Regions from separate parts of the Bacillus sp. MBGLi79 genome, predicted to be linked through region 1. Evidence: riboswitches for the same ligand, from Rfam matches in the RefSeq annotation. Region 1 holds a riboswitch; the other holds the start of a gene.
The links. Region 1 has a riboswitch for S-adenosylmethionine ahead of metI (cystathionine gamma-synthase/O-acetylhomoserine thiolyase). Riboswitches for the same ligand answer to the same signal wherever they lie in the genome.

Region 1 (5,030 bases):
AAATGGTGTTCCTGGTTTAATGCTTCTTGGACGGTGCCATTCCGTGACAGCCGGGGACGAGTCAGCGGCGATCGCTTTTCCCTTTGGCAAACGAATAACACCAGATTCCTGATCATCTTCTTTTTTTTCCTCTTTGGCTGGCTTCGGAACACACGCCTCCTCACATGCCGGGAAATCGCCTGGCTGGCGATGGATAAATTCTGGCGGATCGGCGATGTTAAGCCGTAACAAAACGGGATTTCCGCAATGAGAACAAAATAAATGTCCTTTTATTCCTTCTTCAAAGAGGAATTGATAATGTTCTCTCGAATATGTATGTAAATGTATAATTCGATCATTCAGTCGGGCGCATTTCAAAAAGGGGTCCTCCCAATCTAAAGGTGTTCATTACAGACAATGACTATCATATCAAAAGAAATGTGTTTCAAAAAGTAAGTTTAAGGGAAAAGAGACAGCAGAGGGGTGGGTATCGTATGATATATGCAGGTCACATTCAAAACCAGCAATACGCTCAATATGCTAATAGAACGATTGGACATAAGCAGGATTATGCCGGAACCGAAAAAATCAGCTATGTCCCGTTTCAGCGGGTATACAAAGAACTGGAAAAGCAGCAGGAGAATCAAACGGCTGCTGAAAGAAAAGTAAACGAGGCAAAACGTAAGCGCTCTCTTTATAAGAGATTGCGAGAAAAAGGAATGGGCACATATATTAATCGATATGTATAAAAAACCGTTCATACGAGAGAACGGTTTTTTATATGCGGAAAAATCCGGATCTTAATAGACCCGGATGCTGTTTAGTCTTTCATCATTTGTAAGTGAGGAATGCCGGCATCGAGGAATTCTTTTTCAGAAAGCACGCGATACCCGTGTTTCTTGTAAAACGGCACAGCCTGTGTTTGCGCGTTTAAAATGAAACCGGAAGCGCCGCCGTCTGAAGCGGCTTTTTCGAGCGCCTTCATAATGATGCCGCCGACACCGGCGGAGCGGTGGCTTTTCAATACGCAAATCCGCTCTAACTTGCCGTAGCCGTCCTTCATGCGCCATCTTCCTGCGCCGACAGGCTTTTCGCCGTCATACACGACGATATGTTCCGATTCATTTTCAAGTTCGTCAATTTCTTCTTCAGCAGGCACGTTTTGTTCTTTGACAAAGACTTCTTCTCTTACATAAAAAGCATCTTTCAGTTGTTCTTCATTTTTTGCGATCACTGCTTCCAAACATTATTCTCCTCTGCCTAACAAGAAGGTTTCGTAAACTGTCCACGATCCGTTTTCCAGCTGGTAAAGCAAGTGGAAACGGTCAACAATTTCTTCATGCGACACTTCCTGCATTTTTAATTGTCCCAGCACATCTGAATGCTCATCGTCGGAAAGATTTTGGCCGACCGTCACATGCGGAACGAAATTATATTCCTGTTCGCCGGCCAACACACCGGTGTATAGCTTTTCATTGAGTGTTTTTAACTCATCCGTCGGCTCTGCTTTAATATAAATGACATTATTGACAGGCGCAAATGAGCTGTATTTTGTCAATTTGAGAACGACTGGGTGGGACTCTTTTGCGATGTTTCTCAAATGCGATACGAGCTGATCCGCTTTCTCCTCCGCACATTCAAACGATGCTCTCAGCGTCAAATGTGGCGGGATCAGAGAGTAGCTTGGGTCATAGCGCTTTCTGTAAGAGTTTGCAAGGTCTTGGAGCTTTTTTGATGGAAATAAAACGATTCCATATTTCATATTATGTCCCTCCTGGAAATAAAGTATGATAGAGTGTTAAAGCATTTTTTTCAGCGCCGGGGTGATGAGCGGCTGCCAGTATGTCCATTTGTGGTCTCCGTCAAATGGCTCAAAATCGTAATCGGAAAGCTTCTTCTCCAGCAGCTGTTTCAGCTCCTGATTCGGTTCTGTAAAGTCCAGAATGTTCCCGTCTGTCGTGTGGACGTCAGTTTCTTTTGTTCCGATTTGGTGATAAATAGAGAGGTGTTTGATATCGTCAGACTGTTTCACGGCTTCTAGCACATGTTTGTCAACATAGGGAGACTGCATGATGATGTTGCCAAACATATTCGGATAATCAAGCGCTGTCATAAGTGACACGGTTGCTCCGAGCGAATCACCGATCAGCGTTCGGCCGTAACCGACCTGATAGGTTGGATACTCATCATCTGCAAAAGGAACGAGCTCATGGGCGATGAACCGTTTATACGCCGAAAATTTTGAACCCTCCGGATGGTAGGTGTTTCTGCGCTCTTTTACATCCTTATAAGGAACACCGATAATAATGCTCCGGTCTATTTCGTGTTTCGACAGCAATTCCTCGACCTGTCTGCCGATTCTCCCCAGCCTGAAATAATCGTGGCCGTCCTGCGCGATAATGACATGGTATTTATAAAGCGGGGAGTAGTTGGACGGCAGATAAACAAGTAAGGTCATTTCCTCATTAAGCTCTTTTGAAAAGAATTTCTTTTCTTGCACTGTGCCGTTTTTCGGTGCCATAAAAACATTCCTCCAGGACATCACTATACTTTCTTGCATTTTCAATTATTGTACCATGAATTATTAGAAATTTCTCTCTTTAAACGGTTCGGCACACGAAGAAAAAAGTGTTGAAATAAACTGTGAATTGCGCTAATATAAAACAATCAGAAAATTGAAATCGATATTTCTTATCGTGAGAGGTGGAGGGACTGGCCCTTAGAAACCTCAGCAACCGGCTTGTTTTGCATGTGCAAAGCGCCAAGGTGCTAAATCCAGCAAGCGTTTTTTATGCTTGGAAGATAAGAAGAAGCGTTAAACCCCTTCTTCTTATGAAGAAGGGGTTTTTATTTTGAAAAGGGAAGGTGTCAGCTATATGTCACAGCACGTTGAAACGAAATTAGCTCAAATTGGGAACCGTAGCGATGAAGTCACGGGAACAGTGAGTGCTCCTATCTATTTATCAACAGCATACCGCCACAGAGGGATCGGAGAATCAACCGGATTTGATTATGTCCGCACAAAAAATCCGACACGCCAGCTTGTTGAGGACGCGATCGCTAACTTAGAAAACGGCGCAAGAGGGCTTGCCTTTAGTTCGGGAATGGCTGCTATCCAAACGATTATGGCGCTGTTTAAAAGCGGAGATGAACTGATCGTTTCATCGGACTTATATGGCGGCACGTACCGTCTGTTTGAAAATGAATGGAAAAAATATGGATTGACCTTTCATTATGATGATTTTAGCGATGAGGACTGTTTACGCTCTAAGCTGACGCCGAATACAAAAGCCGTGTTTGTGGAAACGCCGACAAATCCGCTCATGCAGGAGGCGGACATTGAACGTATTGCCCGGATTACAAAGGAGCACGGTCTTCTGCTGATCGTAGATAATACATTTTATACACCGGTCTTGCAGCGTCCGCTTGAACTGGGGGCAGACATTGTCATTCACAGCGCAACAAAGTATTTAGGCGGGCATAACGATCTGCTTGCGGGACTTGTCGTGGTAAAGGATGAGCAGCTCGGAGAGGAAATGTTTCAGCATCAAAATGCGATCGGCGCCGTCCTGCCGCCATTTGATTCGTGGCTTTTGATGAGAGGAATGAAGACGCTGAGCCTAAGAATGCGCCAGCATCAGGCAAACGCGCAGGAGCTTGCGGCGTTTTTGGAGGAGCAGGAAGAAATTTCAGATGTGCTGTATCCCGAAAAAGGCGGCATGCTGTCCTTCCGTCTGCAAAAAGAAGAGTGGGTCAACCCATTTTTAAAAGCGCTGAAGACCATTTGTTTTGCAGAAAGCCTCGGCGGGGTGGAAAGCTTCATTACATACCCTGCGACCCAGACGCACATGGATATTCCTGAAGAGATCCGTATCGCAAACGGGGTCTGCAATCGATTGCTGCGCTTTTCTGTCGGAATTGAACATGCGGAAGATTTAAAAGAGGACCTAAAACAGGCATTATCTCAGGTCAAAGAGGGAGCTGTTTCATTTGAGTAATCACAATTGGACGCTGGAAACCCAGCTCGTGCACAATCCATTTAAAACAGACGGCGCAACCGGGGCGGTCAGTGTGCCAATTCAGCACGCCTCGACTTTTCACCAATCTTCATTTGAAGAATTCGGCGCATTTGATTACAGCCGTTCTGGCACGCCGACAAGAACAGCTCTTGAAGAAACAATTGCCGCACTGGAAGGCGGAACAAGGGGATTTGCTTTCAGTTCAGGCATGGCTGCCATCTCAACAGCCTTTTTACTGCTGTCACAGGGTGATCACGTTCTTGTGACCGAAGATGTATACGGCGGAACCTTCCGTATGGTGACAGAGGTGCTGACTCGGTTTGGCATTGAGCATACGTTTGTCGACATGACGGATCGTAATGAAGTGGCGCGGAATATCAAGCCGAACACAAAGGTCATTTATATGGAGACACCATCAAATCCGACACTGGGGATTACAGATATTAAAGCAGTTGTTCAGCTTGCAAAAGAAAACGGCTGCCTGACCTTTCTGGACAATACATTTATGACGCCGGCACTGCAGCGTCCGCTTGATCTTGGTGTAGATATTGTGCTTCACAGCGCAACCAAGTTCTTAAGCGGACACAGCGATGTACTCTCAGGTTTGGCTGCTGTCAAGGATGAAGAGCTTGGAAAGCAGCTATATAAGCTGCAAAACGCGTTCGGCGCCGTTCTTGGCGTGCAGGATTGCTGGCTTGTCCTGCGCGGATTAAAAACATTACAGGTCCGTTTAGAGAAAGCGAGCCAAACAGCCCAGCGGCTTGCAGAGTTTTTCCAGAAGCATCCGGCGGTCAAGCGCGTGTATTATCCGGGACTGTCTGATCATCCCGGCGCTGAAACCCATAAAAGCCAGTCGAAGGGAGCGGGCGCCGTACTATCTTTTGAGCTTGAAAGCAAAGAGGCAGTTAAGAAATTAGTCGAGAATGTGTCACTGCCGGTCTTCGCTGTCAGCCTTGGCGCAGTGGAATCGATTTTGTCTTATCCGGCAACGATGTCTCACGCGGCAATGCCTAAGGAAGAGCGTGAAAAACG
Region 2 (5,030 bases), 260 kb from region 1:
CTGCAGTTGATCCCGTACGGTGAATCACGGAGCTATTTAGATATCGCGTGCGCCGTCGGGAATCCGAAAGCGGTTCGCGCAATCGGCCAGGCCAATAAAAGAAATGCGCTGCCGATTTTGATCCCGTGCCACCGTGTCATCGGCAAAAATCGTTCTTTAACGGGGTACTCCGGAAATGAAACGGATAAAAAAGCGGTGCTGCTCGACATCGAAAATATTGCGTATAAGGGAAAATAATATACGAGCACGCCGTTTCTTTTTTTCGTCAGCGACATATAATTTTATTAAGTTAAAAATGTTGGTCTTGGTAAAAAAGGAGGACGAATAAGTGAAAACGAACCGCCCGAACAAAATAGCAGGATACGCGGAATTGTTCGTCAAGCTGCACGTGTTGACCGAAGAGCAGAAGAAAGACATCATCAAATCGATTAAAATCCGCTAAAGCGGCCTAAGTAAGGGCTTCAGCGGAAAACAGCGCTTCAATTTCTTCTTCAAACCTGTCTGTGATAATCCCTTTTTCCGTAATGATGCCAGAGATTAAATCGTGCGGCGTGATATCAAAAGCAGGGTTGAACACTGGCACCTCTTGCGGAGCTATTTGCGTTCCGTTTATCAGCCTGACTTCATCCGGATCGCGTTCTTCAATCGGAATGTCGTCGCCGCATGAAATCGAAACATCAAAAGTTGACAGGGGAGCGGCGATAAAAAACGGGATTTGAAAGGCTTTGGCGAGGATTGCCAAGCCATATGTTCCGATTTTATTGGCTGTATCTCCGTTTCTCGCGATCCTGTCCGCTCCGACAATGACGGCTGAAATGTTTTTTTCTTTCATCGTATGGGCAGCCATGCTGTCTGTAATCAGCGTCACGTCAATTCCCCCCTGCATAAGCTCCCACGCCGTCAGGCGCGCCCCTTGCAGGACAGGCCTCGTTTCACAGGCATAAATATGAAGGTCGAGGTCCTTTGTTTTGGCAAGATAAAACGGGGAAAGGGCCGTACCGTACCTGCTTGTCGCAATCGAGCCGGCGTTGCAGATGGTCATGATGCTGTCACCCGATTTGAACAAATGCAGTGCATTCTGTCCGATTTGCCGGCACGTTTCTTCGTCTTCAACCTGGATCTGAATAGCTTCATGGATCAGATTTGTTTTTGCTTCATTGACCGATTTTGCGTCCTCCGCACTTTTTACCAGCCGATTGAGAGCCCAGGATAAATTGACGGCTGTCGGCCTTGCCTGATTGAGTTCATCTTTGATTTTTCCGAGTTCCACCAGAAACGCGGAAACGTCAGATGTATCGATGCTTTGTGCGCAAAGGGCGAGTCCGAAGGCGGCTGTAATGCCGATGGCAGGTGCCCCCCTCACTTTCAGCGTTTGAATCGCATCATAGACGTCTTCTTTTGTTGTGAGGTGCAGGTATTCCGTCTTTTCGGGAAGCTTTTGCTGGTTCAGAATTTTTACCGATGCTTCTTCCCATTCGACAGAGCGGGGCACCGCAAATTGTTCAGGCATGTCATTCACTCCTTAAGCGCGTTCCGAAACGCTTCAATCAAGTCTTTTGGCGTCCGGAAACCGCTGCGTTTTTCTATGAATGCTGCGCCTATTTTAAGGGCGAGCTTTTTTTGGCTGATTCTCCGGGAAAACGGAACGATTGTTTCAAGGTCCGCCACATGGGCAAGGCCGATCGTCCGGCGGATCATTTCGCAGCCGGCAAAGCCTGCTGCGTCTTCAAACGCCTGCTTCAGAACTGATTCAAGGCGTCCTTTCTCATTTTTGCAAGCGTCAAGAGCATCGTTTTCCCATGCTTCGCTGAATGTCCGGCTGAACGTATGCCAGACGGTCTCGACATGGCGGTATAAAGGAGCCCGCCTGTTTTCTTCGCGGGAAAGCGCGTGCAGCAGCAGGTTGGCGATAAACTGTCCAATGTCAAACCCGATCGGGCCGAAAAACGCAAATTCAGGGTCGATGATTTTCGTTTCGGCTTCTTCACTTGCGAAAATGCTGCCTGTATGAAGGTCGCCGTGGATCAGCGTTTCCTCTGCAGACAAAAAGCGCTGTTTTAGTTTTGCCACTTCAATTTTTAATGCTTCATTGCGCCAAAGATCTTCCGCTTCATCGCGAAGCTCTTCTTCGAAATCGTTTGTCTCATGATCAAAGAAAGGGTCTGTGAACACAAGGCTTTCTGTAATATCGCACAGATCCGGATTCGTAAACTGCTTCACAAGCCGCCCTTTAACTGTTGGGTCAAGTGCATATTCAGACGAGTAAAAATGTGTTTTTCCAAGGAATTCTCCGATGTCTTCCGACAGGTGGGGATAATCCTTCCCGTCAATCAGTCCTTTTCTGGCGATTTCCAAGTGAGAAAGGTCTTCCAATACGGTAACGGCAAGCTCGGTGTCAGAATAGTACACGTTCGGGACAAGGTGCGGGACATGCTCGGCTTGGCGGATCAGCGCACTGCTTTCGATTCTCGCCCTGTCAAGCGACAGCGGCCAGCTTTCGCCGACGACTTTCGCATAAGGCACCGCCTGTTTGATGATCAGCCCTTTTTGCTGCTCTTTGTCATACACGCGGAAGACCAAATTCAAGTTTCCGTCCCCGATCTCCTGGCATGTCAGGGTGCTTTTGCTTGGAAAAAGCCCGAGGCGGACGGCCAGCGCGGCCGCGGAGCTTTCGGTCAAAGTTTCGTATGCTGCGGTTTTCGTTACGGTCATGTGTGATTCCCCCTAAATGTCGTTAACAATAAAAAAGCCTCTTTCTCATCGAGAGAAAGAGGCTGATTTGTCGCGTTCGCCTCTCTTATCTCTCAGAATTCAAAGTCTGATGGAATTAGCACCGTGCCCTAGCGGCGCAGAATTTCGCGCCCCATTTCACAATGGTATTACGGTCGGTTGCTGTTGGGGTCATTAGGCCAGTCCTTCACCCAACTCTCGATAAGAGAAATCAATATAAAATTTTGAAATTTCAGTTCGGTCAGTTGCTGAAAATGTTACCAGCATCTCAGTTTTCTTGTCAACACTTTTTTAATATAAATCTCTGCGAATGTCCTCAAAAACCGGAATTTGCCCCCGCGCTTTTTCAATGTCCCCGAGGTTGATTTCGGTCCTGATGACGGCTTCACCGCTCCCTGCTTCAGCGAGGGTGCGGCCGAGCGGATCAATGATGATGCTGTGGCCCGCAAATTCGTTTGCCGGGTCACTTCCCGCTCGGTTGCAGGCTGCGACAAAGCACTGATTTTCAATCGCTCTGGCTTTTAAAAGGCTTTGCCAGTGATCGAGGCGGGCGAGCGGCCATTCCGCCGATACAAAGATGATGCCCGCACCTTCCTTCGTATGTTTTCTGATCCATTCCGGGAAACGGATGTCGTAGCAGATAAACCCCGCAGCCGGGATCCCTTCAAGCTCGAAGCTCCCGTCGCCTGAGCCCGCTGACAAATAGAGGTGTTCGTCCATCAGCTGGAAAAGGTGAGCTTTGCTGTATTCTTTGATCAAATGTCCGTTTTTGTCTGCGATGTACATGATATTGTACACACCGCTTTTTTTCTTAACGGCGACAGAGCCGCATATGATATGGACACGGTTTGCTTTTGCCGTTTCCTGCAGCCATCTCTTCGTTTGCCTGCCTTCTTCATCTGCGATGGAGCCGAGATTTTTTAAATCATAACCCGTCGTCCACAGCTCGGGAAGGAGAAGAACATCCGCTTTTCGGCTTTCCTGTTCGATCAGCTGCTCCGCTTTTTTAAAATTTTCAGAAGGATTGCCGTATGCGATATCGAATTGCAGACATGAAATTGTCAGCTTCAATCTGGATCACCTCATTTTTTTCTTTACATTTTACATTTAACAATATATGATGATGGACTATCATTTCAAGAATTTTTCAAAAGCGGGTGAATCATATGAAATTTGAGCTTTCAGATGTGCTGAAACAGCTGCCTGAGCAGTTTTTCGCTTCCTTGGTGAAAAAGGTGAATGAAAAAATCGCCGCCGGCCATGATGTGATCAATCTCGGCCAGGGGAATCCCGATCAGCCGACACCTGATCACATCGTTGATACAATGGCGCAAGCCGTTCGCAACCCTGAAAACCATCAGTATTCCTCCTTTCGCGGCAGCCGTTCACTCAAGGAGGCGGCAGCCGCGTTCTATCGAAGGGAATACGGTGTAGAGCTCGATCCCGAACGCGAAGTCGCTGTATTGTTCGGCGGAAAAGCCGGTCTTGTCGAGCTTCCGCAATGTTTGTTAAATCCGGGGGATGCCGTGCTCGTTCCCGATCCCGGCTATCCCGACTACTGGTCGGGCGTTGAGCTGGCAAGAGCGAACATGGAAACGATGCCGCTTACAGCGGGCAATCAGTTTCTGCCTGACTACAGCCGGATTCCGAAGGAAGTGAAAGAAAAAGCGAAGCTCATGTATTTAAATTATCCAAACAATCCAACCGGTGCCCAAGCCACGCCTGTTTTTTTCGAAGAGACTGTCCGGTTTGCCAAGTCGAACGGAATTTGCGTCGTCCACGATTTTGCCTACGGTGCGATCGGCTACGACGGCAAGAGGCCTGTCAGCTTTCTCGAAACGGAGGGGGCAAAAGACACAGGAATCGAAATTTACACGCTTTCCAAAACGTATAATATGGCTGGATGGCGGGTCGGGTTTGCAGTTGGCAACGCCTCTGTGATCGAAGCGCTGAACCTTTATCAGGACCATATGTATGTCAGCCTTTTTAAAGCGGTCCAAGACGCCGCGGCAGTCGCGCTTCTATCAGACCAAGCGTGTGTCAAGGAGCAAAATGAGCGCTACGAAAAAAGGCGGGATGTATGGATTCGTGCGGTCCGTGAAATCGGTTGGCACGCGGATGCTCCGCAAGGTTCTTTTTTCGCCTGGATGCCTGTCCCTGACGGGTATACATCTGAGGCTTTTTCCGATCTGCTTCTCGAAAAAGCGAATGTCGTCACAGCGCCCGGCATCGGCTTCGGCAAATACGGAGAAGGCTATGTGAGAGTCGGCCTCTTGACAAGCGAAGAGCGGCTCCGGGAA

Region 2: linked by a shared signal. The riboswitch ahead of mtnK (S-methyl-5-thioribose kinase) and the one ahead of metI (cystathionine gamma-synthase/O-acetylhomoserine thiolyase) in region 1 are both predicted to bind S-adenosylmethionine.

Annotation. Positions count from the first base shown of each region.
Region 1 covers NZ_CP026521.1:1,438,433-1,443,462, forward strand. The annotation lists gene C1T29_RS07255 (ATP-dependent helicase) at 1-357, opposite strand, end outside; gene C1T29_RS07260 (hypothetical protein) at 474-728, shown strand; gene C1T29_RS07265 (GNAT family N-acetyltransferase) at 800-1,222, opposite strand; gene C1T29_RS07270 (YjcG family protein) at 1,226-1,741, opposite strand; gene C1T29_RS07275 (esterase family protein) at 1,778-2,500, opposite strand; SAM riboswitch class I at 2,668-2,788, shown strand; gene metI (cystathionine gamma-synthase/O-acetylhomoserine thiolyase) at 2,856-3,977, shown strand; gene metC (cystathionine beta-lyase) at 3,970-5,030, shown strand, end outside.
Region 2 covers NZ_CP026521.1:1,694,660-1,699,689, forward strand. The annotation lists gene C1T29_RS08605 (methylated-DNA--[protein]-cysteine S-methyltransferase) at 1-237, shown strand, start outside; gene C1T29_RS24750 (hypothetical protein) at 329-442, shown strand; gene mtnA (S-methyl-5-thioribose-1-phosphate isomerase) at 449-1,510, opposite strand; gene mtnK (S-methyl-5-thioribose kinase) at 1,516-2,712, opposite strand; SAM riboswitch class I at 2,795-2,938, opposite strand; gene C1T29_RS08620 (carbon-nitrogen family hydrolase) at 3,022-3,801, opposite strand; gene C1T29_RS08625 (pyridoxal phosphate-dependent aminotransferase) at 3,897-5,030, shown strand, end outside.